DNA from 3 places in the Melissococcus plutonius ATCC 35311 genome. Region 2 is predicted to be linked to each of the others. Evidence: predicted binding sites of a transcription regulator. Region 2 holds the regulator's gene; each other region holds the start of a gene.

Region 1 (11,270 bases), 370 kb from region 2:
TTCGAATTTTAAAGTAATCTGATCATTTGCTGAAACTGTTTGATGAAATAAAACTGGCTGATTGTTTAATAATACATTTTTTCTAATTCTTAAAAAGTGACGGACCTTTCTGGGAATCAACCATTCTTTTTCAAGTAAATCACGAATAGTAAGTGTAGGTGAGTCAGCCGGTAATGTTATTGTAAAATGCATAAACATCTTCCTTTATATAAATTAATTTAATATAACAAGGTATAGAAAAGGATTAATAGAGAAAAGGTTCTTAAATTTTCTACTCTTCATTTTAATTGACGGAATCTAAAAATGCGATTACAGTAAAAATAGTATCAATCATAATAAATCTAAAAATCTAGGAAAGAAGGAATAATTATGGCTAATATTGTACCTAATGACCGAAATTTTATAACCGATGATTTCTTTGGAAGAGCATTCAGAGATTTTTGGCAGGATACTTCATTTAATGTAGATGTTCAAGAAATGGCTAATGAATATACTGTAAAAGCTGATTTACCAGGGTTTAATAAGGAAGACTTACAATTAGATTATGATAAGAATATTTTAACCATTATAGCAAAGTTTAACACAAATAGCGAGGATCGTTCTGGAAATTACATTCGTAGAGAGCGTGCAATGTCAACACAGCAACGTCAATTTATGCTAAAAAATATTAATGAAGATGACATTCAGGCAACCTATAAAGATGGGGTCTTAACGATACACCTACCTAAAAGTGAAAAAGCTGATCAGGCAAATAAACGAATAGAAATACAATAAAGACAAGATCGTTTATTCACTATTGGTAGTAAAATAGCTGTCCTCTATTTATTAAATAGATACCTGAATAAAAGATACAGAAAAGAATTAACTATAAAAATAGGAAATACTGGTATAACGGTTACTTGTAATTTTAGATAATCTTAATGCGTTACCAAAGCAGTTAATGTTTATTCTATGAACAAAAAAGATAACTATAAATTTTATTTATAGTTATCTTTTTTGTTCAATTGTCATTATCCAACTCTTTCTATACTTTGTATCATTAAAATAGTAAAATAAAAAAGAAAACTTTTAATTAAGTTTGCTTAAATTAACGAATAAACATTAGTTAATAAAATAATTAGGAAAAGGTTGCTATTTTTTAAGTTTTTTACTAATTCTTAAATAAAAAAGGCAGAAAACTATGCTAAACTTAGTATTTAACGAGAATTCTGATTGTTTTAATGATACTTAATAAGTGCAAATTTTTAAAATATAAGCAAAACAAATAGAACTATCGTAAGAAATATTGTTTATTTAAGAGGGAATAGAATGGATAAAAAAGAAATTTTTAATAAAATTTACCATGGATTAATTCGTTTTTGGCAATGGATACTCCCTTATTTATTAAGGCTACATCATTTTAGAAAACGAATTTGGAAAAAATATCAAATTAATAAAATTATTTTATTATTAGGATTAATCACTTTATTGGCTGTTAGTGTTTATCTATTTTATTTAGCTAAATCAGCAAATGTGGATACATTAAAATCTGGATTAAGTCAATCAACAGTAGTTTATGATGAAGATGGTCAGAATGCTGGAAAATTATTTGGGCAAAAAGGAACCTATGTAGAATTAAATCATATCTCTCCTTATATACAAAATGCATTAATTTCTACAGAAGATCGTAATTTCTATCAGCACCATGGGTATGATTTATCAGGGATTGGTCGAGCTATTATTGGGAAACTAACCTTTGGTAAGATTGGTGGAGGTGGCGGAAGTACTATTACACAACAATTAGCAAAGAATGCTTACTTAACACAAGAACAAACCCTTGATCGGAAGGCCCGTGAATTATTTTTATCCATTGAAATTGAAAAACATTATTCTAAAAAAGACATATTGGCGATGTATTTGAATAAATCTTATTTTGGTAATGGTGTCTGGGGTGTAGAGGATGCTGCACATAAATATTTTGGTGTTAGTGCTAATGAAGTAACACCTGGTGAGGCAGCAACATTGATAGGAATGCTTAAAGGACCTAACATCTATAACCCAATTGACTACCCAGAAAATGCCAATCATAGACGAAATACTGTATTGCAGTTAATGGTTTATAATGGCAAATTGGCTCAAAAAGAAGCAGATAGCGAAGCTACAACGAATTTAGCAACATTATTAAGAGATGATTATACAGAATCAACTTCCGATTACCGATATCCTTATTATTTTGATGCAGTCATTGATGAAATTGTTAATAATTATAATATCAAAGAAGAAGATCTACTGAATAATGGTTATAAGATCTATACTTCTTTGAATACAAATTATCAAAAAGCAATGGATACAACCTATGCAAATAATACTTTATTTCCAGAAAATGCAGCAGATGGAGCAATGGTACAGAGTGGTTCTGTGGCTGTTGACCCTAAAACGGGAGGAGTCCAAGCAATTGTAGGTGGTAGAGGAGAGCATGTTTATCGTGGATTTAATTATGCCACACAGGGGAAACGACTACCAGGTTCTTCACTTAAGCCAATCTCAGTTTATACGCCTGCTTTAGAGGCTGGTTATAAACCAGATAGTATTTTAGAAGATCTTCCGCAAAGCTATTATCCCGCACAGAATTATAGTCGAACGTATAGCAATGAAGTACCGATGTATCAAGCTTTAGGAGAGAGCTTAAATTTACCTGCAGTTTGGTTGCTACATAAAATTGGGATAGATAAAGGCTATAGCAAAACAGAAAAATTTGGCATACCATTGACAGAAAAAGATCGCTATTATGGGTTAGCTCTAGGTGGATTAAATAAAGGTGTCTCACCGATCACGATGGCAGGAGCTTATACTGCCTTTGCTAACGAGGGGGAGAAGGTTACACCCCATCTGGTAACAAAAATTGTAGACTCAACCGGTGCAGTTGTTGAAGATAATAAAAAGGTCAAAAAAGAACAAGTGATTACCAAAGATGTAGCGGATGAAATCAATAGCATGTTACTAGGTGTTTTCAGCTCAGGTAGTGGCGTTCATGCTGCACCGGCTGGTTACAAAATGGCTGGAAAAACAGGAACAACTGAAACGAGCTTTGACAGTAGTAAAACAAATGATCAATGGGTCATTGGATATACACCAGAAGTCGTTATTGCCACATGGTTAGGTTTTGAAAAAACCGATAAATCACATTATCTTGAAGGTAGCAGTGCGACCTATGCTTCTACTGTATTTAATAGTCAGGCAAGTGGAATTTTACCGCATACCAAACAAGCATCTTTTGATGTTGCAGATGCTTATACGACCCATGGCAAGATGGTTTCAGCTGCGGATGAAGATGATAGTATTAATAATGATGAGTGGAAAGAGGATGTAAAAAATATCGGAGATAGGGTAAAAGAAGGTGTAAAAGATATTAAAGGTAAAGTCAAAGAGAATTTTGGTGAACAGATAGATGACAAGCTAAATAAAGCAAAAGATAAAGTCAAAGATGTGATTGGTGGCTTTTTGGGACAATAATTAGTTTAAAAACTTCTTATGGAATGATAAAATAAAGAAAACGATTAGAAATGAGGAAATCTTGTGAATAATATTTATGATACAGCGAATCAACTTGAAAAAGAGATTTATGAATTAGCTGAATTTAAAGCATTAAAAGAGACTTATAGTGAAATGCAAGCAGATGAAGACGCCTATGGGTTGTTTAAAGAATTTCAAGAATTTCAACAAAAATTACAAGAGAAACAAATGAGTGGGGAAGAATTTACTGAAGAAGAGACAACCAAAGCACAAGAATTAGCAACAAAAATACAAGCTACAGAAATAGTTGATAAATTGATGCAAAAAGAGCAGGCATTAAGTACTGTGATAAATGATCTTAATCGAATTATTATGACACCAATTCGCAATCTATACAATGACTAACCAAATACGAATAATTTAATTCTTATTTAGGAAAAATCTATTTTATTTAAAATAGCCTACCTTCAAAAAACACCTATTTTTGAAGATAGGCTATTTATTTTTCATTTACTTTGTTTGTAATAGAGCACTTTTAATAAAATAATTTCATTATTAATAAGTTTTTGAAAGAAAAAAATCTATTGAAAAATTTATTTAATAAATTTTTCAATAGAAATATTTTCTATTCCTTAGTTGCTTAGGATTTTGTTTCATCTGTTTGATTATTTGTCGAATTTTTTAGGTCAGCCGTTGCTTTTTTTGCTTTTGATTCTTTTTTCGTGATAACGATATTTTTATCTTTATCTAGTTTGGCTTCTAATTCCTGAACATCTGGATATTCTAAATAGTATTCTGCAATACCGTCTTCAATTTGTTCTTGTACAATTCGTCTTAGTGGACGAGCACCCATTGCCGGATTATAACCAAGATCAACTAATTTTTCTTTAACATTTTTAGGAATTGTGATATTTAATTTTTGATGTTCAAGCGAACAATTGACGTCATCTAACATTAAACTGACAATTGTTAGTAGGTCCTTCTTGTCTAACGACTTAAATTCAATGATACCATCGAAACGATTTAAAAATTCAGGTGTAAAGAAATTATTTAATTGCCCAAGTACAGAACGTGTAATTCCCTCTCTTGCTGCTCCAAATCCTACATTGGCTTCAATCTTTCCACTACCAGCATTACTTGTCATGATAATAATGGTATCTTTAAAACTAACTGTACGACCTTGAGCATCAGTTAATCTTCCATCATCTAAAATTTGTAAGAAGACATGTAAAACATCAGGATGGGCTTTTTCAACTTCATCTAATAGAACTAAACTATATGGATTACGACGAATTTGTTCTGTTAATTGGCCAGCTTCTTCATAACCAACATAACCTGGCGGTGAACCAATTAATCGAGATACACTATGTTTTTCCATATATTCACTCATATCGAAACGAATCATAGAATTATCAGAACCGAAAAGTTCATAAGCCAATTGTCTTGCTAATTCGGTCTTCCCAACTCCAGTTGGTCCAACAAATAGAAAAGAGCCGATTGGGCGATTTTGTTTTCCTAAACCAACACGATTCCGTCGAATCGCCTTAGCAACTCTGTCTACTGCATCATCTTGTCCAATAACATGTGCTCTCAAGTCATCTGATAAATTCTTCAATTGTGTCTTTTCTTTTTCTTTTAATTCACCGACAGGAATTCCTGTTCGTTCTTCAACGATTCCCTCAATAACCTTTTCGTCAATGGTTGGTGCTTTTTCATCGCTGACTTGCTGGTTTTTCATTGCTTGGAGTTTATTAATCTGATCTCTATAGTAAGCAGCTTTTTCAAAGTCCTCTTCTGCTGAAGCTTTTTGCTTTTGTTGTTCAGCTTCAGTCAACCTATTTTCAATAGTTTTTGGATCAGCTACATGGATGGTTAAATTCATTTTTGAACCAGATTCATCCAATAAATCAATCGCCTTATCTGGTAAGAAACGATCTTGGATATAACGATTTGATAATGAAGCAGCTGCCTCAATCGCATCATCTGTATATTTTACATGATGGTAAGCTTCATAACGTTTTTGAAGACCTTTTAGAATCTTAATCGTTTCGTTAATTGTTGGTTCATCTACACGAACAGGTTGCAAACGACGCTCTAATGCTGCATCTTTTTCAATAACTCGGTATTCATTTAGCGTAGTTGCACCTACCATTTGTAAATCACCACGTGCCAGTGCCGGTTTTAAGATATTTCCGGCATCTAAGTTTCCTTCACCAGCAGTACCAGCGCCAACAATTTCATGAACTTCATCAATAAATAGAATGATGTTTTCAGATTGTGTCACTTCATCAATTAAGTTCTGCATTCTTTCTTCAAACTGACCTCGAATCCCTGTTCCCTGAACTAGAGAAACAACATCTAAACGAATGACTTCTTTTCCTAATAACTTTTGAGGAACATCCCCATTTATAATTTTTTGAGCTAAACCTTCTACAACTGCCGTTTTACCAACACCAGGTTCACCAATTAAAACTGGATTATTTTTTGTTCGACGATTTAATACTTCAATAACACGTTGAATTTCTTGATCACGCCCAACAACAGGATCAATATTTCCTTGCCGTGCAGCTTCTGTGATATTAAAACCATATTCACCAAGCATGCCATCGTTTTCGTTGCCATTATTTCTTGGTGGTTGACCATTATTAAAGTTGTTGTTATTTCCACCAGATTGTGTAGGAGGCGTTTGTGGTTCGTTTGGTATACCTCCTTGTTGCATCTGATGAGATAGCGAACGGTATAAATCATCCAAACTTCCAAAGCCAAATGGATCTTGTGGACCCATTGTTGGTTGGTTATTATTTGCTTGTGCTTTTAATCTTTGATAACAATTTTGACAATAGTCTAGCTGTTTTCTTTGACCATTAACATTTGCATATAAATGAATTGTTGCTTCATTTTGTTTACAATTTTGACAAAGCATGTACTAGAACACGTCCTTTCACTCGTAAGATTGGTAGATAAAAATGATCTAACATTCCTGCATTTCATAAAGGTCAAACCAACATTGACCATTTTTGACCTTTGAAACTATTATAGCATTTTTCATTAGAGAAGCAAGTATTTCAACTTAGAAAAAATAAAATTTTTGCAGACAAATCACATTTTTTTTATTAAACTAGTACCTAAAAGATGAAACTAAAATATAGAGGGGAAAATTGAATAAAGATGGATAAAAATACTTCTATAGAAGAAAAAATTGCTGCTTTAAAAAATGGAGACATTCAGGAAATCATTGTGACACCAGATACCTTTTTAGCTTTTAGAGAAGTATGGAAAAATTTGCCAGATAAAAAGAATATTGTTGGTGAAGCTAGCTTAAATGGCACAATTATTTATCGGTATAATAAAAATACGAACTAAAATTTTTAATCTTTTATTCCTTTATTAAAATAAGTTAAAAGTGTTGTATATCCTTAAAAAAAATGGTAATCTTAGTGATTGAAAGGGTCCTTTTTATTGACCATTAAAAACGAAACGGTCTTAAAAGAAAACCCTAACATAAAAATTATTTAATGATTATGAAGGAGACCGATTTATATGGAAAAGAAAGAATTTCACATTATAGCAGAAACAGGTATTCATGCACGTCCAGCGACATTGTTGGTACAAACTGCAAGCAAATTCAATTCTGATATTAATCTAGAATATAAAGGAAAATCAGTAAATCTTAAATCTATTATGGGTGTTATGTCTTTAGGTGTTGGTCAAGGCTCTGACGTTACCATCACGGTTGATGGTTCTGATGAAGCGGATGCAATTTCATCTATTATGGATACAATGAAAAAAGAAGGATTGTCAGAATAATGTCTGAGAGATTAACGGGAATTGCAGCTAGTGAGGGTATTGCTATTGCAAAAGCTTATATGCTTGTTCAACCAGATCTATCTTTTGATAAAAAAACAGTGAGTGATAATCAAGCCGAAGAAAAACGTTTGGATGATGCACTAGCTGAATCAACAAAAGAATTGAATATTATTCGTGATAAGGCAGCAAAAAATTTGGGTGAATCTGAAGCCCAAGTTTTTGATGCTCATTTGATGGTTTTGTCAGATCCTGAAATGGTAGGTCAAATAAAGCAAAAGATTCAAACGGATAAGATAAATGCTGAAGCAGCTTTAAAAGAAGTAAGCGATATGTATGTTAGCATGTTTGAGGGAATGACAGATAACGCTTATATGAAAGAGCGGGCAGCTGACATTCGTGATGTTGCTAAACGAATTTTAGCACATCTTCTAAATGTTACTTTGCCTAGTCCAGCTATGATTGACGAAGAAGTAATTGTAGTTGCCCATGATTTAACACCAAGTGACACTGCACAGCTGGATCGTAATTTTGTAAAAGCTTTCGTTACAGATATTGGCGGGAGAACATCACATTCAGCAATTATGGCACGATCTCTTGAGATTCCAGCGATTGTTGGAACAAAAGAAATTACGCAAAAAGCAAAAGCAAATGAACTTTTGGCAGTAGATGGGATAGACGGAGATGTTATTCTTGCTCCATCAGCTGAACAACGTGCTGAGTTTGAAGATAAAAATAAAGCTTATAAAAAACAAAAAGCAGAATGGGAAAAATTAAAAAGTGAAAAAACAATCACTTCTGATGGCAAACATTTTGAATTAGCTGCTAATATTGGTACACCAAAAGATTTAGAAGGTGTAAATAACAACGGTGCTGAAGCAATTGGTCTGTACAGAACAGAATTTTTATACATGGATTCATCGGATTTTCCAACAGAAGATGATCAATACACGGCTTATAAGACTGTGCTTGAAGGAATGGATGGAAAACCAGTTGTTGTTCGTACGATGGATATAGGTGGAGATAAGAAACTTCCTTATCTTAAATTACCAGAAGAAATGAATCCATTTTTAGGTTACAGAGCTTTACGTATTAGCTTATCTGATTTGGGTGACGATATGTTTAGAACTCAGTTACGTGCTTTATTACGAGCTTCTGTTTATGGTAATTTACGTATCATGTTTCCAATGGTAGCGACATTGAAAGAGTTTAGAAAAGCAAAAGCAATTTTTGAAGAAGAAAAACAAAATCTTGAAAATAAAGGTATTGAAGTTTCTCAAACGATTGAGGTAGGAATTATGATTGAAATTCCGGCCGCAGCTGTTTTGGCAGATAAATTTGCCAAAGAAGTAGACTTTTTCAGTATTGGCACCAATGATTTAATCCAATATACAATGGCAGCAGATCGTATGAATGAACGCGTTTCCTATTTGTACCAACCTTATAATCCATCAATCCTGCGTTTGGTGAAGCATGTTGTTGAGGCAGCACATGCTGAAGGAAAATGGGCTGGTATGTGTGGTGAAATGGCTGGAGATCAAACAGCTGTACCGCTATTAATGGGAATAGGTTTAGATGAGTTTTCAATGAGTGCAACCTCTGTCTTAAAAACTCGTAGTTTAATGAAACGTCTAGATACTAAGAAAATGACTGAACTTTCAGAACGTGCATTGAATGAATGTGACACAATGGAAGAAGTTGTTGAATTGGTTAAAGAATATACAAAATAATTAAAAATTTCAAATAAATAGCTTAAACAGAAAAGTTGATGAATATATTATGTTCATCAACTTTTCTTTGTCTTCAAATCTATTTCAGATAAATAGATTTAGAGAATAAATTGAATAGGTTAAGCTAAGCTTCTTTTATTGCCTGTTGCAACGTTTCTAATGTGAATAAGAAAGATATCTTGATAAAATGATTTATTTAAAAAATTAATTATTATAAGTATATAGTTTATCTTTTTGTTGAATGACTATTTTAGCAAATAACATTCATCGACCATAAATTTTGAAATTATATGATTGAATTTACTACAGATTGTATTAATAATAGCCATTTAAATTACAATTATAATATTGAAATTTTTTGATTATTTTGAGTATTATTTGTTTTTTCTATTGAATAACAGCTTTTTATTTAAAAGATTTCCTTTAACTTAGTATAATAAAAATGAAAATAAAAGTTATTAAGGTCTTATACTTAAGGAAAAGGGGCAGGAGATTGAAAAAGACAAACCAACTTTATTCAGTAAAACAATTGATCCGTCCAACATTGAATGAATTGAAAACCAATCTGTTGGATTGGTTATCTTTTGTACGTATTGTTAGTTCTCCTGTAAATTATTGTATTAATAAAGGAGAATTACAAGAATTTGATTTAATTGCCATTCAAGCATTTATTCATTCATTGGTTGATCAAAAAGAGATCCAAATAAAAATTAATAGTAAAACTAGTGAATTTCAACTTTCTGTAACAGAGCAAACAATTGTTGAACAAACGATTTTAGATAAGACAACTTTTACAGAGTATCGAACTATCATTGAAGATTATTTTGAAGATCGGTTAACACAATCAGGTATTTATGGTTATATGCGTTCATTTGATGAGTTTTTATTTAATAATACAGAAAATCCTAAAGAACGAACTTTCGATGAAAGTGATGAATATAAATCATTGCCCAAAAGATATAACGAAGAAAAGGAAATTATTGTAGATTGCAATCAATTAACAGGTTATGATTTATATTATAATGACTTATGCTTTACTTCTTGTTGGAGGATGTATTACTCTACACATTATTACCAATTGATACCAAAACAAATTTTTAAGGAAATTCAACAAGTACAGGCAGTAGAAGAATTAGCGAATGATTGGATAAAAATTACTTTGTATAATGATCCGTTTAATTGGGATAAATCAGTTAATTTGTCTTATCAACGTCTATTTAGAGATCAATTAGGGTTTGATCAATTGACATGGACAAATGGGATTGGTGTTTTGCGTGAGCCTTATATTGAATTTATTTTTGTTGATACGATTATTCAAACGATTCAATATCAAAATGATCAATTTCAACCAACAACAAAAAAACAAGCTACCTACTTTGCGATTAAAAGCTTTGAATTAAAAAGCAATAGTTATTTTGAAAATCAAACAAAGGGTGTATTGAATGCACAAGCTTATTTTCCATGGATTGATGAGAAAAGAGAAAGGATGATGAATTATCGCGTCTTAAATCCTGAATTAGCCATTGATAATGGCTTGGCTGCCTATGAATTTTATATTCGTCAATTTTTAGAAATTAATGTATTGGATGAACAATATAATTCTTTTTTGGCTATCTTACGTTTTTATTTGCCTGGAGCTTCACTTGAAAGTTTACCATTAGATCGGTTATATAACAGACTCAATGATACAACCATAAAAAATATAAAGAAGAAAGAGAAAACAACGAGTTTTGATTTAAAAAAAGGAACAAATCATCTGCAAGTTGTTTTTACTGATTATGAACAACTAAAAGAAAAAATGGATATAGAAGAAATTGTTGAAAATAAACAGAGATGAAAATAATAGAAGATTATTTTATTATATTTACATTCGTAGTTAAAGTGTAAGAAAGATAGAAAAAAATTATTGATAATTCTATCCCTTAATTCTGTAATATGCATGCCTAAAATAATTGCTGATTAAACAAGTAAAAAAGACCATTTGAAATCTTTCGTTTTTAAACGATTGATTTTTCAAATGATCTTTTTAGTTTGAAAAGTTTATTCACTATTATTTATTTTAGTTCAGATATTTAAGCTTCCTTGACAGGTTTTTTAATAAAACCTAAAACAATAGAGGAAATAACCGCACCAACCAAGACAAATAATAGATATAATATTGGATGATTTAAAAGTAAGGCAACAAAGATGCCACCGTGAGGAGCGAGCAAACGAATACCAAAACTACCCACCAATGCTCCAGTT
Region 2 (11,270 bases):
CTATTAGAAATATTTTCTAAATTCTCTAAACGTTTAATATAGTTTTCTAAAGATTCACTTCTCGCTCCAGGTCTTGCTGCAGATAAGGCATCTGCCGCAGCGACAAGAACAGAAATAACAGAAGTGGCTTCAACATCACCATGATGTGAAGCAATGGCATTAATGACCACTGGATTTTCTTTGTATTTTTCAGCTAGTTCTACACCAATTTCAACATGAGAACCTTCAATTTCATGATCTAATGCTTTTCCTATGTCATGCATTAAACCCGCTCGTTTTGCTAGTTGAATATCTTCGCCTAACTCAGCAGCTAAAAGTCCAGCTAAATTTGCTACTTCAATAGAATGATCTAAAACATTCTGTCCATAACTTGTTCTAAAATGCAAACGGCCTATAATCTTAATTAAATCTGGATGCATGGTATGCGCGCCTAATTCAAAAACAGCTTGCTCACCATACTCTCTAATCCTTTCATCCATTTCTTTTCTGGATTTTTCGACTATTTCTTCAATACGAGCTGGATGGATACGACCATCTTGGATTAATTTTTCCAAGGTCATGCGAGCAATTTCTCTTCTAATTGGGTCAAAGCCAGATAATACAACAGCCTCAGGTGTATCATCAATGATCAAATCGATACCTGTTAGTGTTTCTAATGTTCGAATATTTCGACCTTCACGGCCAATAATTCGACCTTTCATTTCATCATTTGGCAAAGCTACAACTGAAACAGTTGCCTCTGATACCGTATCTGCACCACAACGTTGGATTGCTAAAGAGAGTATATTCTTAGCTTTTCGATCCGCTTCTTCTTTTGCACGTTGCTCTGATTCCTTTATCATAACTGCTAGTTCATGATGTAATTCTTCTTCTGTTGTTTTTAAAATCGTATTTCTTGCTTCATCTTTTGATAATGAAGCAATATGCTCTAATTTTTTCTGTTGTTCATCAAGTAAACTTTCTACCTCATATTCTCGCTCCTCAATCAATTTCTGTCTAACACCAATGTTCTTTTCTTTTTCTTCCAGTGAGTATTCACGTTTTTCTAAAGAATCGTCTTTTCTATTCATTGTCTGTTCTCTTTGTAGTAAACGATTTTCTTGAAATTTTAGTTCTATTTTGTTTTCTTTTAACTCACTTTCGATTTCTGAACGATATTTCTGGTTTTCTTCCTTAGCTTCTAGCAACGCTTCTTTCTTTAAAGTTTCCGCTTCTTTTCTGGCATGTTTAAGAATTCCAGCTGCCGAGTTTTCTGCATTATCTATTGCCTTTTCATGACGAGATTTTGCGATGATAAACCCCAAACCAAGACCGACAATCAAACCGACGATAGCGAGGAGAATTATTGAAGTCATTATTCCACCTCCGTACTATCTATTACTGTTTTAATTTATTGTATTTATGTAGTTTTTTGATAAACTGAATTTAATTATCAATATGCCTACTTGCATATGTGTATTTGCACACAACTTTATTCTAATGTTTGTAGGGTAGTGTGTCAACTTAAAAAAGCCCTTTCCAACTATGAGAAACGTTTTAAAAAATCACAAAATAAACAAATTAAATAGCAATATTTCAGTTTTTTCAAATATATAGTAAAATAAAAAGCCATAACAAGCTAAAAAAAATTTGTCAGATTTTTCATAGCTTTTATTATGACTTAATTGAAATATACAACGATTAATCAATTTATAAATAAATTGTTTTTAGTATTTTTTAATATTATTCATCCAATGGGAGAGCTTCTTGTGCATCTGTTTTATCCGTAATATTGCCTGTTTCTTCTTTATTTGTTTTGGTTGAAGCATCTGTATCTGCATCTGTCTCAATACCAAAGGCCTTACGCACCTTTTTAGAAATTTCTTCCACCATCTCAGGATGTTCTATCATATAATTCTTAACATTTTCTCTTCCTTGACCAATTCGTTCTTCATTGTAACTATACCATGCGCCACTTTTATCAATAATATCTTGTTCGACAGCCATATCTAAAAGTTCACCTTCTTGTGAAATTCCTTGGCCATACATAATATCTACTTCAGCTACTTTAAATGGTGGAGCTACCTTGTTTTTAACCACTTTAATCTTTGTACGATTACCGACAATATCAGTTCCTTGTTTTAATTGTTCAGCACGACGTACTTCCAAACGAACTGTTGCATAAAATTTTAACGCACGACCGCCAGGTGTTGTTTCTGGATTCCCAAACATTACGCCTACCTTCTCGCGAATTTGGTTAATAAAAATAGCAATTGTTTTTGTTTTACTAATTGAACCGGAGAGTTTACGTAGTGCTTGTGACATTAATCTAGCTTGCAATCCTACATGACTGGCGCCCATTTCTCCATCAATTTCAGCACGTGGGACAAGTGCAGCCACAGAGTCAACGACAACTATGTCAATTGCACCACTAGATACCAAAGCATCCGCAATTTCTAAGCCTTGCTCTCCAGTATCTGGCTGTGATAGTAATAATTCATCAATATTAACACCTAATTTTTGGGCATATTGTGGATCAAGAGCATGTTCAGCATCAATAAAGGCAGCAGTTCCACCTTGTTTTTGTATTTCAGCGATAGCATTAAGAGAGACGGTTGTCTTACCAGAACTTTCAGGTCCGTAGATTTCAACGATTCTTCCTCTAGGATAGCCACCAACACCTAAAGCTACATCCAAAGCTAAAGAGCCACTAGGAACAGTAGCAACTTGCTGATCAGCCTTCTCTCCTAATTTCATAATAGAACCCTTACCAAAGTTCTTTTCAATTTTTTTTAATGCAGCATCTAAAGCTGTTTTGCGATCATCTGCCAATCGATAATCCTCCTTTGATCTATATAAAATCAATAATAATTTATTAACTATTAGCTATATCATAACTTTTCTAACTTGAAAAATCAAGGTAAATACGAACAAATATTCGCTTTCTTATTCTTTATTTAAAACTATCTGGCGAATAAGCGCTAAGCCTTGCATAACAGCATGTTGACGAACACTATTACGATCACCGTTAAACTGAAATGACCTAGCAAATGCTGTTTGGTTTTTCTGTGAAAATCCAATCCAAACTGTTCCAGCAGGTTTTCCTTCCAATGTTTTCTCAGCTACACCTGTAAATGAAATTGCATAATCAGTATTTGCTAATTGACGTGCGTGTTCTGCCATTTTTATGGCACAAATTTCACTAACTGTTCCATCATTTTCCAAGAGTTCTTTGGGAATATTTAAAAAATTTTCTTTGGTTTCTTCTGTATAAACAACAAATCCACCCTTAAAAATTTGAGATATACCACTAATTTCACCTAATGTACTTTGAAATAATCCTGACGTTAAACTTTCAGCCGCTGTTATTGTTTTTTGTTTTTCTTTTAATAAATGAGCAACTACCTTTGCTAAACTATTATTTTCTCCATAACCGTAAAAGTAACTCCCAACTTTTTCCATAATTTGTTTTTCTAATGAAAGCAGCATTTTATTACTTGTCTTTTCATCTGTTGCCTTTGCAGTCAAGCGTAAGGTTACTTCATTTGTTTTTGCATAAGGTGCAATGGTCGGATTTGTTTGCTGATCAATCAGTTCCTTCAATTCTGTAACTAATTGTGATTCCCCGATACCATAAAAACGTAAAACTTTGGAAAATAGTTGTTCTCTTTGAGGAAAAAGCTTTTCCAATAGAGGTCTAGCAAATTGTTGAAACATTGGCTGTAATTCATTTGGTGGTCCTGGCAATAATAAATAGTTCGTTTTATCATTCTCTATTAATGTACCTACAGCCAGCCCTGTTTGATTTTGTAATGTATAACCATCCTTAATTGTCAAAATTTGTCGTAAATTATTCTTTGTCATTTTTCTTTTAGACAGTTCAAAAAAATGCTGGAGATTTCTTAGTCCATCTTGATCTTCAATTAAAGATTTATGAAGATAGTTTGCAATTGTTTCTTTTGTTAAATCATCTTCTGTTGGTCCTAATCCACCACATAGAATAATCAAATCGCTACGTTTTTGTGCAATCTTTAAAAGCTGTGTCAATCGTTGTGCATTGTCACCAACAACTGTCTGGTAATATACCTCAATGCCTAAGGAAGCTAGTTCCTCTGATAAAAAGGTTGCATTTGTATTCACTATTTGGCCGAGTAAAATTTCTGTTCCTACTGCTATAATTTCTGCTTTCATGTTACTAGCTCCTTCCAAATAATATACGCATAATTCCTATGTTTTATTTTAGCATAATAAAACTTTATTAAAGATATTATGCTATAAGAATTTTTCATAATTTTAAATTATTTCATTAAAAATAAGACTGGAAAGGTACCTTTCCAGTCTTTGCTTTTTCACAAATTAAAAATTAATAATTCACTAATTAGTATTAATACTTATTTTTCCTTTCGAATCATATCACCTATAAAAACTTCGTGTTCAACAGGCATTGTTAAAATCATCATTGGATTAGGTGCTCGATCAATTAATTCTCCATCTTCATTGTACATGACAGTTACCGTTTGACTAAAATGTCTGAAGCCAGGTCCATAAAATTCAATTTTATCTCCTATACAAAAATGATTTCTTTGGCGAATGGTTGCTATTTTAGTTGTTTTATCATAAGCCATGACTTCACCAATAAATTTATATTCGGGAATTTTTCTTCTTGAACCAAAAAGTTGATCATCTTCTGTAGGTATATGATAATAAAAACCGGTGGATAGCTCTCTTTGAGCGACCTTCCAGAGTTCATCAATCCATTCTTGTTTACATTCATAATGGCTAGGATCTGAAATATAGGCGTCTATGGCAGTTTTATATACATTAGAAGCAGTTGAAACATAGTGAATCGATTTCATACGACCTTCAATTTTGAAACTGTCGATACCATTCTCAATTAACTCAGGAATATGTTGAATCATTGACATATCTACTGCACTCATTGAAAATTCTTCATTTGTATCATTATTTTCAATTAAACTATGTCGTTCATTCGTTCCAAATGGTATATCAAATAAATCATATTTCCAACGACAAGATTGTGAACAACCACCACGATTAGCATCTCGCATTGACATATGATTTGATAATATACACCGACCCGAATAGGAAATGCACATAGCACCATGAATAAATGCTTCTATTTCTATATCTGTATGTTCACGAATTTCTTTAATTTCTGTCATGGAAACTTCTCGGCCCAATACAACTCGTTCTAATCCTTCTTTTTTCCAAAATTCTAATGTTTCATAGTTTGTTGCTGATGCCTGTGTTGATAAATGAATAGGTAATCCAGGTGCGCTATTCGCACATACTTCAATCAGTGCAGGATCTGAAATAATAACTGCAGAAACACCAATGTTTTGTACTTCACGAAAAAAGTCCTCTGCACCTGATTGATTTCCTTCATGGGTAACCATGTTTGCTGCTACATAGACTTTTGCATCATGTTGCTTAGCAAAAGCTACTCCCTCAGCCATTTCTTCTGATGAAAAATTGCCAGCACGACTTCGTAAACTATATGCATTGCCACCAATATACACTGCATCAGCACCATAATGAATAGCTGTTTTTAATTTTTCTAACGTGCCAGCTGGTGCTAATACTTCTGGACGTTTAATTTGCTGATGAATCATCTTCTCACCTCTTTATTATTTAATTTCACCAGGATCTATATCAAAGAAACCTAAATCTAACCCTCGATTATTTGGATGTAATTGATTTATCTGTTCAACTGCTAATTGTGCTTCTAGTTGTGTCCAATTTTTATTTATTATTTTTTCCCTAGCTTGCACAAAAAGACTTGCAATAGACACAAAATTTTCTCCTGGTGTATAGATACCATCTAATTTCCAATGTGTATAATTAGAAGAAATTAGTTGATCTAACCTTCCCATTAAATTAATATCATTATTTGAAAAAATGTGGGTCCCATTACTGTCTTCATAAATAGAATAATGTGTATTTTCTTTTCTAGGTTCAGAAATAAATAACTCTCTCTCTTTATCTTTCAACTCATTAATTTTAGTAAAATTATAATAATTTTGTAAAAGTGGACGTTTAGAATGATGAATACAAGTAGCACCATATACCAAAATTTCTACAGGAATAGTTAATTTAGGAGAAATAGCTACCAATTCTTTATAAGGGACTTCCCTAGCTAAAACGGCACCAATGGCACCACGTTTTCCCCAAAAATTTATTTGTCTAGCATTAGTCACCAATGTAGCACCATCATAGATATAAGGAATTTTTATTTCATCTCTTTGCATGATAAAAATAACACCCGGATCACCAACTGTAAGCTGATCAACTTGAATATTTTGCAAAAATTCTAAATATTCAGAAATGTTTTTCATTTTGTCTGGATGCATAATTCCGTTAATAGCAACTGTCACTTTTTTTCCAGCAGTATGAGCTTGTTTCACAATATTTTCTTGTTCTAAACGAGAAAAAGAAGTAGGTAACCGTAATCCATATGTTTCTTCTCCTATGTATAATGTATCTATACCAACTTCTAATAATTTTTCTGCTTGTTCAACGGATTCAGCTGTTGCAATTAATTCGATCATAGTTTACCTCCCTTATAACTGTTTTATAGTATCATAGGTTGTCAAACTTTCCAAGTAGCGATAGTCATTTAAAAATTAGGCTAATAAGGTCTTAATTCGTTGTTTTTATTAATATATGAGTAGGAAATAAACGAAATGATTAAAATAATCATTTATCAAAATAAAAAGCATAGGATATACTCCCATGCTTCATAAACAAGTGTAATCTTACTAAATTGTTCCTAAAATTAAATAAAAATATTATAAATTAGGTTGTTTGAAAAACCTTTTCAGAAGTCGATTTATGAATAGTCATTGTAATTTTTCCTTTACTAGCTCCAATTGTGATTTTATCGCCTAAATGAACTTGTCCTGATAAAAGTGCCTCACTTAATCGATCTTCTATTTCTTTTTGTAAAGCTCTTCGGATTGGTCGTGCACCATATTCCTTATCAAAACCAGCATTACCAATTACATCAATTGCTGAAGGGGTTATTTTAATATGAATATCTTGTTCTTTCATACGTTGAATAATGGATAAGCTCATGATTTTTACAATTTCATGTATTTCTTCTTTGTTTAATGAATGGAAAACAATTGTTTCGTCAATTCGATTTAAAAATTCTGGTTTACAGGTCTTTTTTAGCTCATCTAAGATACGTTTTTGCATTGCAAGATGATCTCTACTTAAATCTTTTACATTAAATCCTACATTTTTTTCATCCCGAAGAGCAGTTGCACCAATATTTGAAGTCATAATTACAATAGTATTTCTAAAGTCTATCTTTCTGCCTTTTGAATCTGTTAGATGCCCATCATCTAACACTTGAAGAAGCATATTAAATACATCGGTATGTGCTTTTTCAATTTCATCTAATAAAACAACTGAATAAGGTTTTTGTCTAATTTTTTCTGTTAATTGGCCACCTTCTTCATAACCAACATAACCTGGAGGTGATCCGACTAAACGACTCGTATTGTATCTTTCCATAAATTCAGACATATCGACACGAATAAGAGCATCTTCACTACCAAACATTGCTTCAGCCAATGCTTTGGCTAACTCTGTTTTTCCTACACCAGTCGGACCTAAAAACATAAAAGAACCAATTGGTCGTTTAGGATCTTTTAAGCCACTTCTAGCTCGGCGAATAGCTTTTGAAACAGCTTTTACTGCTTCATTTTGTCCAACAACTCTCTTATGCAAAATAGACTCTAATTCTAATAATCGTTCACTTTCTTTTTTCTCTAATTGCTGCAAAGGAATTCCTGTCCACTGGGAAACAACTATTGTAACATCCTCTTCTGTTACCTGATTGCTATAACTTGTTGTGTCCATTGTTTCCATCAAAAAAGCATCATCAAGTTCTTTTAGAAGGTTCTTTTCTTTTTTATGCAATTGGGCCGCTTTTTCAAAATCAATCTCTTGAATTGCCGCCTCTTTTTCATCAACGATTTGTACGATTTTTTCTTGTAATTTTTGTGTTTTAGATGTTTCATTTGTCTTATCCAAACGAACTTTTGCTGCTGATTCGTCCATTAAATCAATTGCTTTATCAGGTAATTGTCGATCATTAATGTAACGTACTGATAGTTGAATAGCTGCATGTAAAGCCGCATCTGTAATTCGTACACCATGATGATTTTCATAACGAGGACATAATCTCTTTAAAATTTGTTCAGCTTCCTCTGTAGTTGGTTCATCTACCTGAATACGTGCAAATCGTCTTTCCAATGCTGCATCTTTTTCAATATATTTTTGATATTCATCTAAAGTAGTTGCACCAATAGTTTGCAATTCACCACGAGCTAGAGCTGGTTTTAAAATATTTGAAGCGTCAATTGCTCCTTCAGCACCCCCAGCACCAATCAATGTATGCAATTCGTCAATAAATAAAATCACTTGTCCATCATGATAAATTTCATCAATGACTTTCTTTAACCGATCTTCAAATTCACCACGATATTTAGTACCCGCTACTAAGGCCCCCATATCCAACATCATTAATCGCTTATCCTGCATATCTCTAGGAACTTCACCATTAACAATTTGCTGTGCTAATCCTTCTGCAATAGCGGTTTTCCCGACTCCAGGTTCACCTACCAAAACAGGGTTGTTTTTTGTTTTTCTACTTAATATTTGAATTAATCGTCTGACTTCCTTTGATCTGCCTATTACAGGATCCAGTTTATTTTCATTTGCTAATTTAGTTAAATCTCTGGCCAAAGAATCCAATATAGGCGTTCCCTTTGTTGCCTTTCTTTGTCCTAATTGAGTGTTGCGACGATTTGCAGCATTATTTAATTGTTCATCTGTAACACCCATTTTTTTTAATAGTAATTGACGTATCTTTGATAAACTTAAATCCAAATTTAATAAAATTCTAGCAGCAAGAATATCTTCATCTCTAAGGAGCCCTAATAAAATATGTTCTGTACCAATGTGGGTGGATCCAAGACGCTTAGCTTCTTCACCAGCATAAGCAAAGATTTGTTTTACACGTGGAGAATAAGGCAGATAGGTTTCATCAGAATAATTATCTACTATGCCATATCCTGTTAAATGTTCAATTTCATCTTTTAATTCTATTTTATCTGTATTTAACTGACGAAGTACCTTCCCAGCAATACCATTTGTTTCAGTTACTAGAGCTAATAACAGATGTTCAGAACTAACAAATTTTTGTTTAAAGTATTTAACTTCATTTTGAGTAATTGCAAGGACATTTTTTGCACTTTCTGTAAATAATTCATCCATATCTCTATTCCTCCTCATAACTCAATCTCTCTAAAAATGAACACATCAGTTGTGCTCTAATTTTCTCTTCATCTTTTTGGAAATTCTCTAAAACAGATCTGCTTAAAACGGAAAATATCAAGTTCCCTTCTCGTTTTGTTACTATATTTTCTTCATATAGTTTCTGTATAACAATTAAAGCATCCTTTTCTGTTAAATACTCTCCAACTAGTTGCCTTAATTGTTTTAAATACTGATGATTATCCGTAATTTGTATTTTGGCAATCCGAATGTATCCACCTCCACCCCGTTTACTTTCTACAGCATAACCTCTTTGAATTGTAAAACGAGTGTTAATTACATAATTAATTTGAGAAGGTACACAATTAAATAGATGGGCCATTTCTGCTCGCCTAATTTCAATTTTATTGCTTTCTTTTAATATCTTTTTTAGATATGCTTCAATTAAATCTGAAGTATTTTGATTACTCATCGTATTCATCCTTTTTCCTTGACTAATACTGACCATAATTATACCGAACTTTACCTATTTAATAAAGAAGTATGCCTAAATAAAAAAGAAGAAGTAATAAACTTCTTCTTTAAACTAAGATCGGGAAGACAGGATTCGAACCTGCGACCCCTTGGTCCCAAACCAAGTGCTCTACCAAGCTGAGCTACTTCTCGGAATTATGTAAGATTTTATTTATATATATAAAAAAACTACGCGCCCAAGAGGAGTCGAACCCCTAACCTTTTGATCCGTAGTCAAACACTCTATCCAGTTGAGCTATGGGCGCATCTATGCCGAGGACCGGAATCGAACCGGTACGGTGATCACTCACCGCAGGATTTTAAGTCCTGTGCGTCTGCCAGTTCCGCCACCCCGGCGTTTTGTTGCTCTTTCCTAAAGCGGAAAACGGGGTTCGAACCCGCGACCCCCACCTTGGCAAGGTGGTGCTCTACCACTGAGCTATTTCCGCATCCTTCGATGCCGGCTAAAGGACTTGAACCCTCGACCCTCTGATTACAAATCAGATGCTCTACCAACTGAGCTAAGCCGGCCTCTTTATATACGGGTGAAGGGACTTGAACCCCCACGCCTTGCGGCGCTAGATCCTAAATCTAGTGCGTCTGCCAATTCCGCCACACCCGCATGTCTTCCTGATGAGCCGTACAGGGCTCGAACCTGTGACCCTCTGATTAAAAGTCAGATGCTCTACCAACTGAGCTAACGGCTCGCTTCTTCTTAATGGAGGTTAACGGGTTCGAACCGCTGACCCCCTGCTTGTAAGGCAGGTGCTCTCCCAGCTGAGCTAAACCTCCAATGACTTGCGTGGCAACGTCCTACTCTCACAAAGGGAATCCCTTCACTACAATCGGCGCTAAAAAGCTTAACTTCTGTGTTCGACATGGGAACAGGTGTATCCTTCTCGCTATCGTCACCACACGGGTCTTTCTTCTTTGAATGAACATGTTGCTCACTCAAAACTGGATTTGAAGTCAATCACTACCGTCTACCTTTTTTGGTTAAGTCCTCGACCGATTAGTATCAGTCCGCTCCAACCATCACTGGCCTTCCACTCCTGACCTATCTACCTGATCATCTCTCAGGGGTCTTACTTTCTTAAAGAAATGGGAAATCTCATCTTGAGGTGGGCTTCACACTTAGATGCTTTCAGCGTTTATCCCTTCCCTACATAGCTACCCAGCTGTGCCCTTGGCAGAACAACTGGTACACCAGCGGTAAGTCCATCCCGGTCCTCTCGTACTAAGGACAGCTCCTCTCAAATTTCCTACGCCCGCGACGGATAGGGACCGAACTGTCTCACGACGTTCTGAACCCAGCTCGCGTGCCGCTTTAATGGGCGAACAGCCCAACCCTTGGGACCGACTACAGCCCCAGGATGCGACGAGCCGACATCGAGGTGCCAAACCTCCCCGTCGATGTGGACTCTTGGGGGAGATAAGCCTGTTATCCCCAGGGTAGCTTTTATCCGTTGAGC
Region 3 (11,270 bases), 620 kb from region 2:
AAATGATAGGGTTATAAGAAAAGATAAGCTTTTTCATAGGAGGGATAAAATGAATAAAGAAAATTGGCAAGATGTTTTGAAATTGCCTATTTTAGAAATGCGAGCTCTTTCCGGTGGTGATACAAATAAAGTTTATTACGTTGAAACAAAGGAACAAGACTATGTTTTAAAATTACAAAGAAAGGCACCTCAAAATTTTTTTGAATGTGAAAAACAAGGTCTTCAGTTATTAGAAAAAACGGTTAAGGTACCAAAGGTTTATCAAATTGGTAAAAATGCAGAAATTAACTACCTATTAATTGAATATATAAGTGCTTATAGTTTTTCACAAAAAGAAGCAGGGGAAGAACTTGCTCATTTACATGAACAACATGCTGACCGTTTCGGATTTGAAAATGACAATTTTTTGGGAAAACTACCACAATTAAATACTTGGTCTGATAATTGGTTAGATTTTTTTATTAATCAACGTTTACAACCACAAATAAAACGAGCAAAAGAATTAGGACATTGGTCAAAAGAACGGGAACATGCTTGTAATCAGTTTATAGAAAACTTTGTAAATAAATGGCAAGGATTAGAAATAAAACCTAGTTTACTTCATGGCGATTTTTGGAATGGCAATTTATTTGGTGATAAAAATGAACAACCAATTTTTATTGATCCATCTGTTTATTATGGAAACCGTGAAATTGATTTGGCAATAAGTTTATTATTTGGCGGGTTTACAGAACCATTTTATCAGGCATACAATTATTATTATCCACTTGAAAAAGATTGGCAGCTTCGTGTGCCTTTCTATCAACTTTATCATTTACTTATGCACTTAAATTCATTTGGTGAGGCATATGGACGTCCAATTGATCAAATTATTGGTATTGTATAAGCTAACAGAAGAAAATAAAGAAGCCAAAATTTTTATTCTATTTACCTGAAAGTAATTTTTAGACAATTGACAAGAAAAATAAAGTATGCTACAATTTTCTAGGTTGGAAAATTGAATAGATTTGTTAGGCGAGACTCCTATACAAACATAGGCTACTGCCCAAAAACGTCGAGAGACACCAATGGGTAGAACAGAAATTGTCGATTTAAGGCTTTTTTTAAGGTAGCTAAAAGTTTAAACTTTTTACGTTGTATAGTGTCAAAACTCAACGATAGAATCGAAAATTGGTTTTTTCTATTTTTATTTATTATATTGTTTTGACTTGTTTAGTCTTTCGCTATTTTGTGAAAGACTTTTTTGTTTTATCAATAACTGATAATTTTTTTGAAAAGATTAATGATTTTTTCAATCTTATTCTTATTAATGAATCAGAAAATTGAACCATGATAAATGGTAAAAAGCCTTTTACGGAATAGAAAACTAATAAATTTGATTAAAATCAAATAGCTTATAAAGGAGATGGAAATAGATGGATGACAGTAGTCTGAAGAAGGGCTTGTTAATAAGAAATATAGTTATCAATAGGTTTGTGTTATTTGTTTATTTTCCAAGCAAATTCTCTAAGTTATTTGATTGATCACTGTTTCTTTTCTCGCAAGCCCGTTATTCATAACATAGGTAAGGGGATTAAATAAATTCTTAGAAGAGAAGAGGGCAAGCATTTGGATAAAAATTTAGAATACAAACATATACCAAAAAGAGATTATCATTTTTTTGCGAAAAATCCACTAAATAAAATTTTAGAAACTTTCCAAATAACGACAGATGGATTGAGCGACCAACAAATTGCAACTTCACGAGAAAAATATGGTGAGAATATTATTGAACATGGTGAAAAAACACCAATAATTATTCAAGCAATTAAAGCTTATATAACACCCTTTACGGTTATTTTAATGATTTTAGCAGTGATTTCTTTTGTCACTGGGTATGTTTTAGCTGCACCTGAGGATAAAGATCTAGTGGGTGTTATTATTATTTTAGTAATGATTGCTGTTAGTGGTACGATGACTTTTATTCAGTCCGTCCGCTCTACACAAGCAGCTGAAAAATTGAATAATATGGTAAAAGTAACTGCTGCTGTTCGTAGAGAAGGAAAATTTCAAGAGATTCCAATTGAAAAAATCGTATGTGGTGATATGGTTCATTTATCAGCGGGAGATATGATTCCAGCAGATATTCGCTTAGTCCAAACCAAAGATTTATTTGTTTCACAAGCCGCTATGACAGGTGAAAGCTATCCAGTCGAAAAACGAACAGACTATGAATTAAAAGAAGATGGTGTAGAAACCGATTATGAGAATATTGTTTTTATGGGTAGTAATGTTATCAGTGGAAGTGCCCAAGGTATCGTTATTTCGGTAGGAAATGATACTTTATTCGGCAAAATTTCTCAAGACGTCGGTGACAAATCTCCTCAAACTAGTTTTGAGATTGGTATTAGTAAAACAGTTTGGCTACTTATTCGTTTTATGGCTGTTATGGTTACTATTGTTTTTATCATTAATGGCTTAACAAAGGGAGATTGGTTGCAAGCATTCTTGTTTAGTGTTTCGGTTGCAGTTGGATTAACACCAGAAATGTTGCCAATGATTGTTACAACAAGCTTAGTTAAAGGCGCTTCTGCTATGGCTAAAAAGGGCACCATTATCAAGAATTTGAATGCCATTCAAAATTTTGGTGCAATTGATATTTTGTGTACAGATAAAACAGGAACTTTAACCCAGGATAAAGTTATTTTAGAATATCATCTGGATTGTAATGGAACGGAAGATGATCGTGTTTTACGACACGCCTTTTTCAATAGTTATTATCAAACAGGATTAAAAAATCTTTTAGACATTGCTATTATTGATGCAGCCAAAGACCATTTAACCATACAATCAGAAGATTATAAAAAGGTAGATGAAATTCCTTTTGATTTTCAACGTCGTCGTATGAGTGTTGTTATTGAAGACAAAAATGGTAAAACACAAATGATCACTAAGGGTGCAGTTGAAGAAATGTTAGAAGTCTCTTCATTTGTTGATTATAAAGGTAGTGTGGCACCATTAACAGAGGAATTAAAGAAAGAAATTTTAAGAACGGTAGAAACACTGAATGGTGATGGATTACGGGTACTTGCTGTCTCACAAAAAACTAATCCAGGTGTTGTAGGTGAATTCTCAATTTCAGATGAAAATGAAATGGTCTTAATTGGCTATCTTGCTTTTCTTGATCCGCCAAAAGAAACGACACAGGCAGCATTAAAAGCTTTGAAAAAGCATGGTGTTGGTGTTAAGGTATTAACTGGTGACAATGGACTCGTTACAAAAGCCGTTTGTAAACAGGTCGGCTTAGGAAATGAAACAGTGATTAGTGGTAATGTATTAGCTAAGATGAACGAAACAGAATTAAGGGAAACAGTCGAAAAAAATAATATTTTTGTAAAATTGACTCCACAGCAAAAAACACAATTGGTTGAGATTTTAAGAGAAGCTGGTCATACCGTTGGCTTTATGGGAGATGGCATTAATGATGCACCCGCAATGAAGGCGGCTGACGTTGGAATCTCTGTGGATACAGCTGTTGATATTGCTAAGGAATCAGCAGATGTTATTCTTTTAGACAAAGACCTAATGATTTTAGAACGTGGAATTTTATCTGGAAGAAAAACATTTGGAAATATTATGAAATATATTAAAATGACTGCTAGTTCCAATTTTGGAAATATGTTTTCTGTTGTCGTATCTAGCACTTTTTTGCCATTTATACCGATGTTGCCACTTCAAGTGCTATTTTTAAATTTAATTTATGATATTTCTTGTACATCTATCCCTTGGGATAATGTTGATTCAGAATATCTTGAACAACCTAAAAAATGGGAAGCTAATACGATTGGTTCCTTTATTCGTTGGCTTGGTCCAACAAGCTCAATTTTTGATATTACTACCTATATCGCTATGTACTTTGTGATTTGTCCTCAAATAGCTGGAGGTAATTATCATGATTTAACTCCTAAGCAACAATTATTATTTATTGCTGTTTTTCATGCCGGCTGGTTTATTGAATCTCTATGGTCACAAACGCTAGTCATTCACGCACTAAGAACGCCTAAGATTCCATTTTTACAAAGCCATGCTTCATTAATGGTTACTAGTATTACTACAATAGGAATTGCGATTGGAACGATTTTACCGTTTACAATGTTTGGACAACGATTAGGATTAGCTGCCTTACCAATGAGTTATTTTGCTTTACTTATTGCAACGGTCATAGCTTACTTATTGTTAGTCATGTTTATCAAAAAAATTTATATCCATCACTTTGGTGATCTGCTATAATCTAGGTAAAAAGAAAATGATAAAAAATAGAAGTATAAATCAATCTGATTTATACTTCTATTTTTTATTCTGAACAGATGAAAAGATAAAAGTAATTTTTAAAGTTAGGTTAAAAGGATATAAAAATTTAAGTAGTTGATTTTATAAATATTCATCTTTTTATTTTTATTTATTCTTATAATAAATAATTCCAAAATAATTTGACCTTTTTTGACTAATTAGCTATTATAGAAATAGTTTTAGAAGAATTAAAAATAAAACCATCTAGGTAGGAGTTTTTAACCTTTTTATTGAAAAAGTGGGAGGGAACTAAATGAATATTGAAAAAATGACAACAGCATTACAAGAATCATTTTCTGAAGCGCAACAAATTGCAAATGTCCGTCATCACCAAGAAATCGACATTGCACATTTGTGGAAAGTTTTTTTACAACCCAATCATTTTGGGCGAAATTTCTATGTGGATAGTGGCATAGATATGGATGCCTTTGAACAAGAAGTTGACAAAGTTCTAAATACCTATTCGAGTGTTGAAGGTAAAAATATTCAATATGGTCAAGTAATAAGTCAAAATTTATTTCGTTTACTAAATGAAGCAAATCAGTTAGCGATTGCTTTTCAAGACGATTATCTATCAACTGAAATCATGCTGCTTGCATTAATGCATTTAAAAGAGTATTCATTAACGAAATATTTATTACATAGTGGTATTAATGAAAAAACAATCAAACAAACAATTGAATCAATGAGAGGAGGAGAACGTGTGACTTCCCAAAATCAAGAAGAACAATATAAAGCTTTGGAAAAGTATGGAGTTGATTTAATCCAACAAATCAAAACTGGAAAACAAGATCCAATTATTGGTAGAGACGAAGAAATACGGGATACTATTCGGATTTTATCTCGTAAAACAAAAAACAATCCCGTTTTAATTGGCGAACCGGGTGTTGGAAAAACAGCTATTGTTGAGGGATTGGCTCAACGAATTGTCCGAAAAGATGTTCCTGATAATTTAAAAGATAAAACGATTTTTTCTTTAGATATGGGAGCATTGCTTGCTGGTGCTAAGTATCGAGGTGAATTTGAAGAACGTTTGAAGTCTGTTCTTAAAGAAGTTAAAAAAAGTGAAGGTCAAATTATTTTATTTATCGATGAAATTCATACGATTGTTGGTGCTGGAAAAACAGAGGGTAGTATGGATGCTGGAAATTTATTAAAACCGATGTTAGCACGGGGAGAGCTTCATTTAATTGGTGCAACAACCCTAGATGAGTATCGTCAATATATGGAAAAAGACAAAGCGTTAGAACGACGTTTCCAACGTGTATTGATCAAAGAACCTACAGTTGAGGATACAATTAGCATTTTACGTGGATTAAAAGAGCGGTTTGAAATTCATCATGGTGTAAATATTCATGATAATGCTTTGGTGGCTGCAGTTAGTTTATCAAATCGTTATATTACGGATCGTTTCTTGCCTGATAAAGCCATTGATTTAGTCGATGAAGCTTGTGCAACGATTCGAGTAGAGATGAATTCAATGCCTACAGAATTGGATCAGATAACCAGACGTTTAATTCAATTAGAAATTGAAGAAGCAGCATTAAAGAAAGAGTCCGATTCTGCTAGTCAAAAACGTTTGGCTGTTTTACGGGCTGAATTAGCAGAACTACGTGAAGAGGCAAATACATTAAAAATGCAGTGGGAAACAGAGAAAGAAGAAATAAACAGTGTTAGTAGTAAACGAGCTGAAATTGAAAAAGCAAAGCACGCATTGGAAGAAGCAGAAAATAACTATGATTTAGAACAGGCAGCTGTTTTGCGCCATGGAACAATCCCTCAACTAGATAAAGAATTAAAAATACTTGAAGAAAAAAATCAAACGAATACTGCAAAATTGGTTCAGGAATCTGTCACAGAAAACGAAATTGCTCAGGTAATTGGCCGATTAACTGGCATTCCAATCACCAAACTTGTTGAAGGAGAACGAGAAAAATTAATCAAATTAAATGAAACACTTCATCAAAGCGTTATGGGACAAAATGAAGCAGTCGATGCTTTAAGTGATGCCGTCATTCGTGCACGTGCTGGGTTACAAGATCCAAATCGTCCGCTAGGATCTTTCTTGTTCTTAGGACCGACTGGTGTTGGAAAAACAGAATTAGCAAAAGCTTTAGCAGAAAACTTATTTGATTCTGAAGAACATATGGTACGAATTGACATGAGTGAATATATGGAAAAACATCATGTGTCTCGTTTGGTAGGTGCTCCTCCTGGTTATGTAGGTTATGAAGAAGGAGGTCAATTGACAGAGGCAGTCAGACGTAATCCCTATACAATTATCCTATTTGATGAAATAGAAAAAGCTCATTCAGATGTCTTTAATTTACTCCTACAGGTTCTTGATGATGGTCGCTTAACAGATTCAATGGGACGAATCGTTGATTTCAAGAATACTGTTTTGATCATGACAAGCAATATTGGCTCTCAATTCTTGCTTGAGGGAGTTACCTCTGATGGAAAGATTTCTGATCATGCAAAAGAACAAGTGTTAGCTCTATTGAAAGGTCAATTTAAGCCTGAATTTTTAAATAGAATTGATGATACCATTTTATTTACGCCTTTAAGTTTAGCAGATGTTAAACAAATTATTGATAAAATGATTGAACAACTAGCAAAAAGACTTGAACAACAAGAAATTTTCCTAGATATTTCTCTTGATGCTAAAACTTGGATTGCGGAGAAAGGCTATGATCCTATTTATGGTGCCCGACCATTACGACGATTCATTACAAAAGAGATAGAAACACCTTTAGCAAAAGAAATCATTTCAGGGAGTGTATTACCAAAAACGAAAGTAACAATTGCTTTGTTAAACAATCAGTTGGTATTTCAAAATGTACCAATAAAAGAAGAATAATAATTGATGGAGAAAAATTGACTAATTGTAAATTTAGAAAAAAGAATATAAAATGCATGTAAAACGATTATGATCATTGTATTTTGACTATTTATTATTTTTTATAGATAGTTTAGAAAAAAGACACAAAAGAAAGTAAAATTAAATTTACCTTTCTTTTGTGTCTTTTTTCATGCTTGATTGTAATTCATTTTTTAATAGTTAGTTTATGCCAAGCAATTAAAGATATTTTAGAAAAATTAAAAAATTATTTTATGTTTAAGTGCATCTTGTTTATTGATGGATAATCAGTTGAATCAAGAATACTATGAGCAAAATGTACTTTTCAATTGATTTGGTTAAGAATAGAAATAATTTATGATTTTTGACTAAACTGTTTGTTATCTTAAACAAAAATTTTGAGGATAAATTATGGGAGTTATTTTCTTTTATAAAATGCATAAGATTTAAAATAATTTGGTTTATGCCTTTGTGTAAAACTGTAGGTAGTTAATATGAGCGAACCAGCAGTGTTTGTTAGCAAGTCTTCCATGGTATCCATTAAGGCTGCACGACCCACATAGGGAATGCCTGATTCTGTCATATATCTTTGCAAATTTAAATCTATCAATCCATCCCAAATAAATTCCCAAAATTCCCAAAAAACACCACAAATACCTGCAAAGGAAAAACCAATAAATAGAAATAACCAAGGATTAATTTTTTTCAAAGAAACATCCTTTAAAAAAAAGTTTGTCAATGAATAGCCAAGTGCAACTAGCAAAATCGGACTAAATAGATGTAAAATTTTATCCCAAAATGAAATATAAACAATTAAACGTAATCCAATACCTAAAAAGACAGAAATCAGAATAAAAAACCAATAATAAAGCCGAATAGTCTTTGGAAAAACCAATTGTGTTAGCATAGTAAACAAGAAAGGAACAAAAAGAGTGCCAATTCCTAGAAACATTTCTAAAGTTAAGAGCATATATTGATTAAAATCGTGTGAAGTAAAAGACCGAATAAAATTAACACCAAAAACAAATACACCGAAAATGATCAATGTGTAGAAAATTATTTTCTCATACTTATCATCAAATGTTAATTTCATTCAGATTCCTCATTTCATGAAAATTAGTTTATTCGTTTAATTGATCTATCAAGTTCTATGATTTGAATATGGGTTAAAAGGAAAATACTCAATCAATTAAAATAGATAAATTGAAATTGTAATTTAATTTTAATTAATTAACTGGTAATCAATAATAATTAATTAAACATTTAATAAAAAATGAATTTGTTCAATCACTTATTGTTATATCATTTTTTAAAAAAATAGGCAACTTTGACCATTTAAAAACGAACACCATTCAAATTGATTTGCGTATTGATAAAAATAACGATGCAGTTTAAAAATAAGAGGAAAATAATTGAAATATTTTTTTCGGACTTTTTTCTTTTAGAAAAATCAGTATAATAGAAGAAAAAGATATAAAATAAGTGAGGGATTCCATGAAAAAGTTGCTTGATGATGTTCCAATTCATGAATATACAACTAAGTTTTCTGTTTCAATTGTCTATGCAATTTTGGCATCAGTTGCCTTAAATTTCTTTTATCAACCTGGAAATATTTATTCTAGTGGAATTACAGGGTTAGCTCAAATTTTAACAACGTTATCTAAACGAATGATTGGCTTTGATATTCCAGTATCGGTAACATTATACGCTTTAAATTTTCCACTTTTTTTTCTAGCTTGGAAAAAAATAGGGAAAAAATTTACAATTTTTACTTCTATTACTGTGACATTTACTTCCCTTTTTATCCATATTATTCCAGAAACCATCTTATCCAGTGATCCTATTATATGTGCAATTTTTGGTGGAGCTATTATGGGAGCAGGTATTGGCTTTGCTTTAAAAAATGGATTATCATCCGTTGGACTAGATATTTTCAGTATTGTAATTCAAAAGAAAACCGGTCGTTCTGTTGGTTCTATTTCTATTTACTTTAATGTTTTGATTATTTTTGTTGCTGGTTATTTATTTGGTTGGCAGTATATGTTTTATAGTGCCTTATCAATTTTTGTAAGTGGAAAAACAACAGATGTAGTGTTTACAAAACAAAAAAAGTTACAAGTAATGATTGTTACAACATGTCCAAGTAAAGTAATTGAAGAAATTCAACAGACGATGCGTCGTGGCATTACAATTATCCATGAAGCAGGAGGTGCTTATGAGCATGACAAACAAACTGTTTTACTAACAGTGATTACTCGATTTAAATTATCGGCTTTAGAATCAGCTATGAAGGAAGCTGATCCTTCTGCATTTGTAAGCATTGTGGATACAGTAAAAGTTTTAGGACGTTTTTATGAAGAAAATTTATAATTCTTTTTGATTGAAATCAGACGGTTAAGTCAAAAAATAAACCTCAATTGTTTCGCAAAAAGTTCTAAGTTCTGCTTGAAAAAACAAACCAAAACTGCTACACTATTTATGTAAGATTGATTGAGATTTTTTAAGAATAAAAAGAAAAAATGATATCAATTTTATTTTTTTTAAAGTTCGTAGGTCGTTTTTAGTCTTACTTGGACTTATTTTGTCCATAAAAGGAGCGTACATAAAATGTTAGAAGAATTTAAATTGATCGCCTCAATTGCTCCAGATATGCTTGACGTAGTACAAGAAAGATTTGATATTTTACGGAATATTTATTGGATGCAGCCGATTGGACGTAAAAGTCTATCAGACAGTATCGGAATGACCGAGCGCGTACTTAGAACAGAAACAGATTTTTTAAAAAGACTTCAGTTAATTGAAGCATCAAAAAGTGGCATGACGCTTACAGACAAAGGATTAGACGTTTATCATAATCTTGAGCTGGCTATGGATCAATTATTAGGGATGCGTCAAACGGAAAAAAAGATTGCCCAATATTTCGGAATTAAACGTTGTATTGTCATTGCTGGAAATAGTGACTTACAAGATAAAGTTTTCTATCGATTTGGAGATATTTTAACCGATTCATTGAATGTTCTTTTGCCTAATGGTAATAATACAATTGCAGTTATGGGTGGAACAACTATGTCTATTGTAGCTAGGCACATGGGTGTGTTGAAAAAAAATGATCAACATAACTTATTCGTACCTGCAAGAGGTGGAATCGGTGAAGCAGTTACCGTTCAAGCAAATTCAATTAGTTCAGAAATGGCCGAAAAAACAGGTGGAGAGCATCGTGCTTTGTATGTCCCGGAGCAATTAAGTAAAGAGACATATGATTCTCTATTGCAAGAACCATCTATTCAAGAAGTATTAACTCTAATTAAACAAGCGAATTGCGTTGTTCATAGTATCGGACGAGCTTTGCATATGGCTGCTAGAAGAAAGATGTCTGATGAAGAATTAGTCATGTTAAAGCAAAAAAATGCTGTAGCAGAATCCTTTGGTTATTTTTTTGATGAACAGGGCGAAGTTGTTTATAAGATTCCACGAATTGGATTACAACTAAAGAATCTTCAAGATATTCCTTATATTCTTGCTCTTGCTGGAGGATCTTCAAAAGCGAAAGCTATTGCAGCCTATATGAAAAATGCACCAAAACAAACATGGCTGATTACAGATGAAGCTGCAGCAAATGCGATTTTAAAAGGGGCGACCCTTTAAAATAAATTTATTTAGTTTTTTATCTATAAGGAGGAATTTTCAATGACAGTAAAGGTAGGTATTAACGGATTTGGACGTATTGGACGTTTAGCTTTTCGTCGTATCCAAGATGTAAAAGGATTAGAAGTAGTCGCAATTAATGATTTAACAGATGCTAATATGTTAGCACATTTATTAAAATATGATACAACACAAGGTCGTTTTAACGGAACTGTTGAAGTACATGACGGTTCATTTAATGTAAATGGAAAAGATGTAAAAATTCTTGCTAACCGTAATCCAGAAGAATTGCCTTGGGGTGAATTAGGTGTTGACATCGTTTTAGAATGTACAGGTTTCTTCACTTCTAAAACAGCTGCAGAAAAACATTTAACTGCTGGTGCAAAACGTGTCGTTATCTCTGCACCTGGTGGTAATGATGTACCAACAATCGTTT

The links. Region 2 encodes CtsR, which represses protease genes until heat stress. Its sites were predicted from a motif close to TTGGTCAAAAAAGGTCAAANA; they were not measured.
Region 1: a site for CtsR is predicted at 6,497-6,517, ahead of MPTP_RS02855 (ATP-dependent Clp protease ATP-binding subunit). Genes of this name have one in related genera too.
Region 3: a site for CtsR is predicted at 4,467-4,487, ahead of clpB (ATP-dependent chaperone ClpB). Genes of this name have one in related genera too.

What each region holds. Positions count from the first base shown of each region.
Region 1 covers NC_015516.1:668,914-680,183, forward strand. The annotation lists gene MPTP_RS02835 (RluA family pseudouridine synthase) at 1-192, opposite strand, end outside; gene MPTP_RS02840 (Hsp20/alpha crystallin family protein) at 370-774, shown strand; gene MPTP_RS02845 (PBP1A family penicillin-binding protein) at 1,309-3,492, shown strand; gene MPTP_RS02850 (YlbF/YmcA family competence regulator) at 3,556-3,897, shown strand; gene MPTP_RS02855 (ATP-dependent Clp protease ATP-binding subunit) at 4,133-6,415, opposite strand; gene MPTP_RS02860 (hypothetical protein) at 6,661-6,855, shown strand; gene MPTP_RS02865 (phosphocarrier protein HPr) at 7,033-7,299, shown strand; gene ptsP (phosphoenolpyruvate--protein phosphotransferase) at 7,299-9,026, shown strand; gene MPTP_RS02875 (hypothetical protein) at 9,520-10,863, shown strand; gene MPTP_RS02880 (PTS fructose transporter subunit IIABC) at 11,099-11,270, opposite strand, start outside.
Region 2 covers NC_015516.1:296,578-307,847, reverse strand. The annotation lists gene rny (ribonuclease Y) at 1-1,355, opposite strand, end outside; gene recA (recombinase RecA) at 1,723-2,811, opposite strand; gene MPTP_RS01355 (competence/damage-inducible protein A) at 2,926-4,170, opposite strand; gene MPTP_RS01350 (peptidase U32 family protein) at 4,371-5,612, opposite strand; gene MPTP_RS01345 (peptidase U32 family protein) at 5,628-6,548, opposite strand; gene MPTP_RS01340 (ATP-dependent Clp protease ATP-binding subunit) at 6,796-9,285, opposite strand; gene MPTP_RS01335 (CtsR family transcriptional regulator) at 9,290-9,757, opposite strand; tRNA gene MPTP_RS01330 (tRNA-Pro) at 9,878-9,951, opposite strand; tRNA gene MPTP_RS01325 (tRNA-Arg) at 9,991-10,064, opposite strand; tRNA gene MPTP_RS01320 (tRNA-Leu) at 10,070-10,155, opposite strand; tRNA gene MPTP_RS01315 (tRNA-Gly) at 10,176-10,247, opposite strand; tRNA gene MPTP_RS01310 (tRNA-Thr) at 10,257-10,329, opposite strand; tRNA gene MPTP_RS01305 (tRNA-Leu) at 10,339-10,420, opposite strand; tRNA gene MPTP_RS01300 (tRNA-Lys) at 10,433-10,505, opposite strand; tRNA gene MPTP_RS01295 (tRNA-Val) at 10,518-10,590, opposite strand; rRNA gene rrf (5S ribosomal RNA) at 10,599-10,714, opposite strand; rRNA gene MPTP_RS01285 (23S ribosomal RNA) at 10,791-11,270, opposite strand, start outside.
Region 3 covers NC_015516.1:914,191-925,460, forward strand. The annotation lists gene MPTP_RS03895 (fructosamine kinase family protein) at 50-886, shown strand; M-box (ykoK) riboswitch at 1,000-1,170, shown strand; gene mgtA (magnesium-translocating P-type ATPase) at 1,609-4,269, shown strand; gene clpB (ATP-dependent chaperone ClpB) at 4,583-7,189, shown strand; gene MPTP_RS03910 (LTA synthase family protein) at 7,608-8,282, opposite strand; gene MPTP_RS03915 (YitT family protein) at 8,684-9,559, shown strand; gene MPTP_RS03920 (sugar-binding transcriptional regulator) at 9,797-10,834, shown strand; gene gap (type I glyceraldehyde-3-phosphate dehydrogenase) at 10,877-11,270, shown strand, end outside.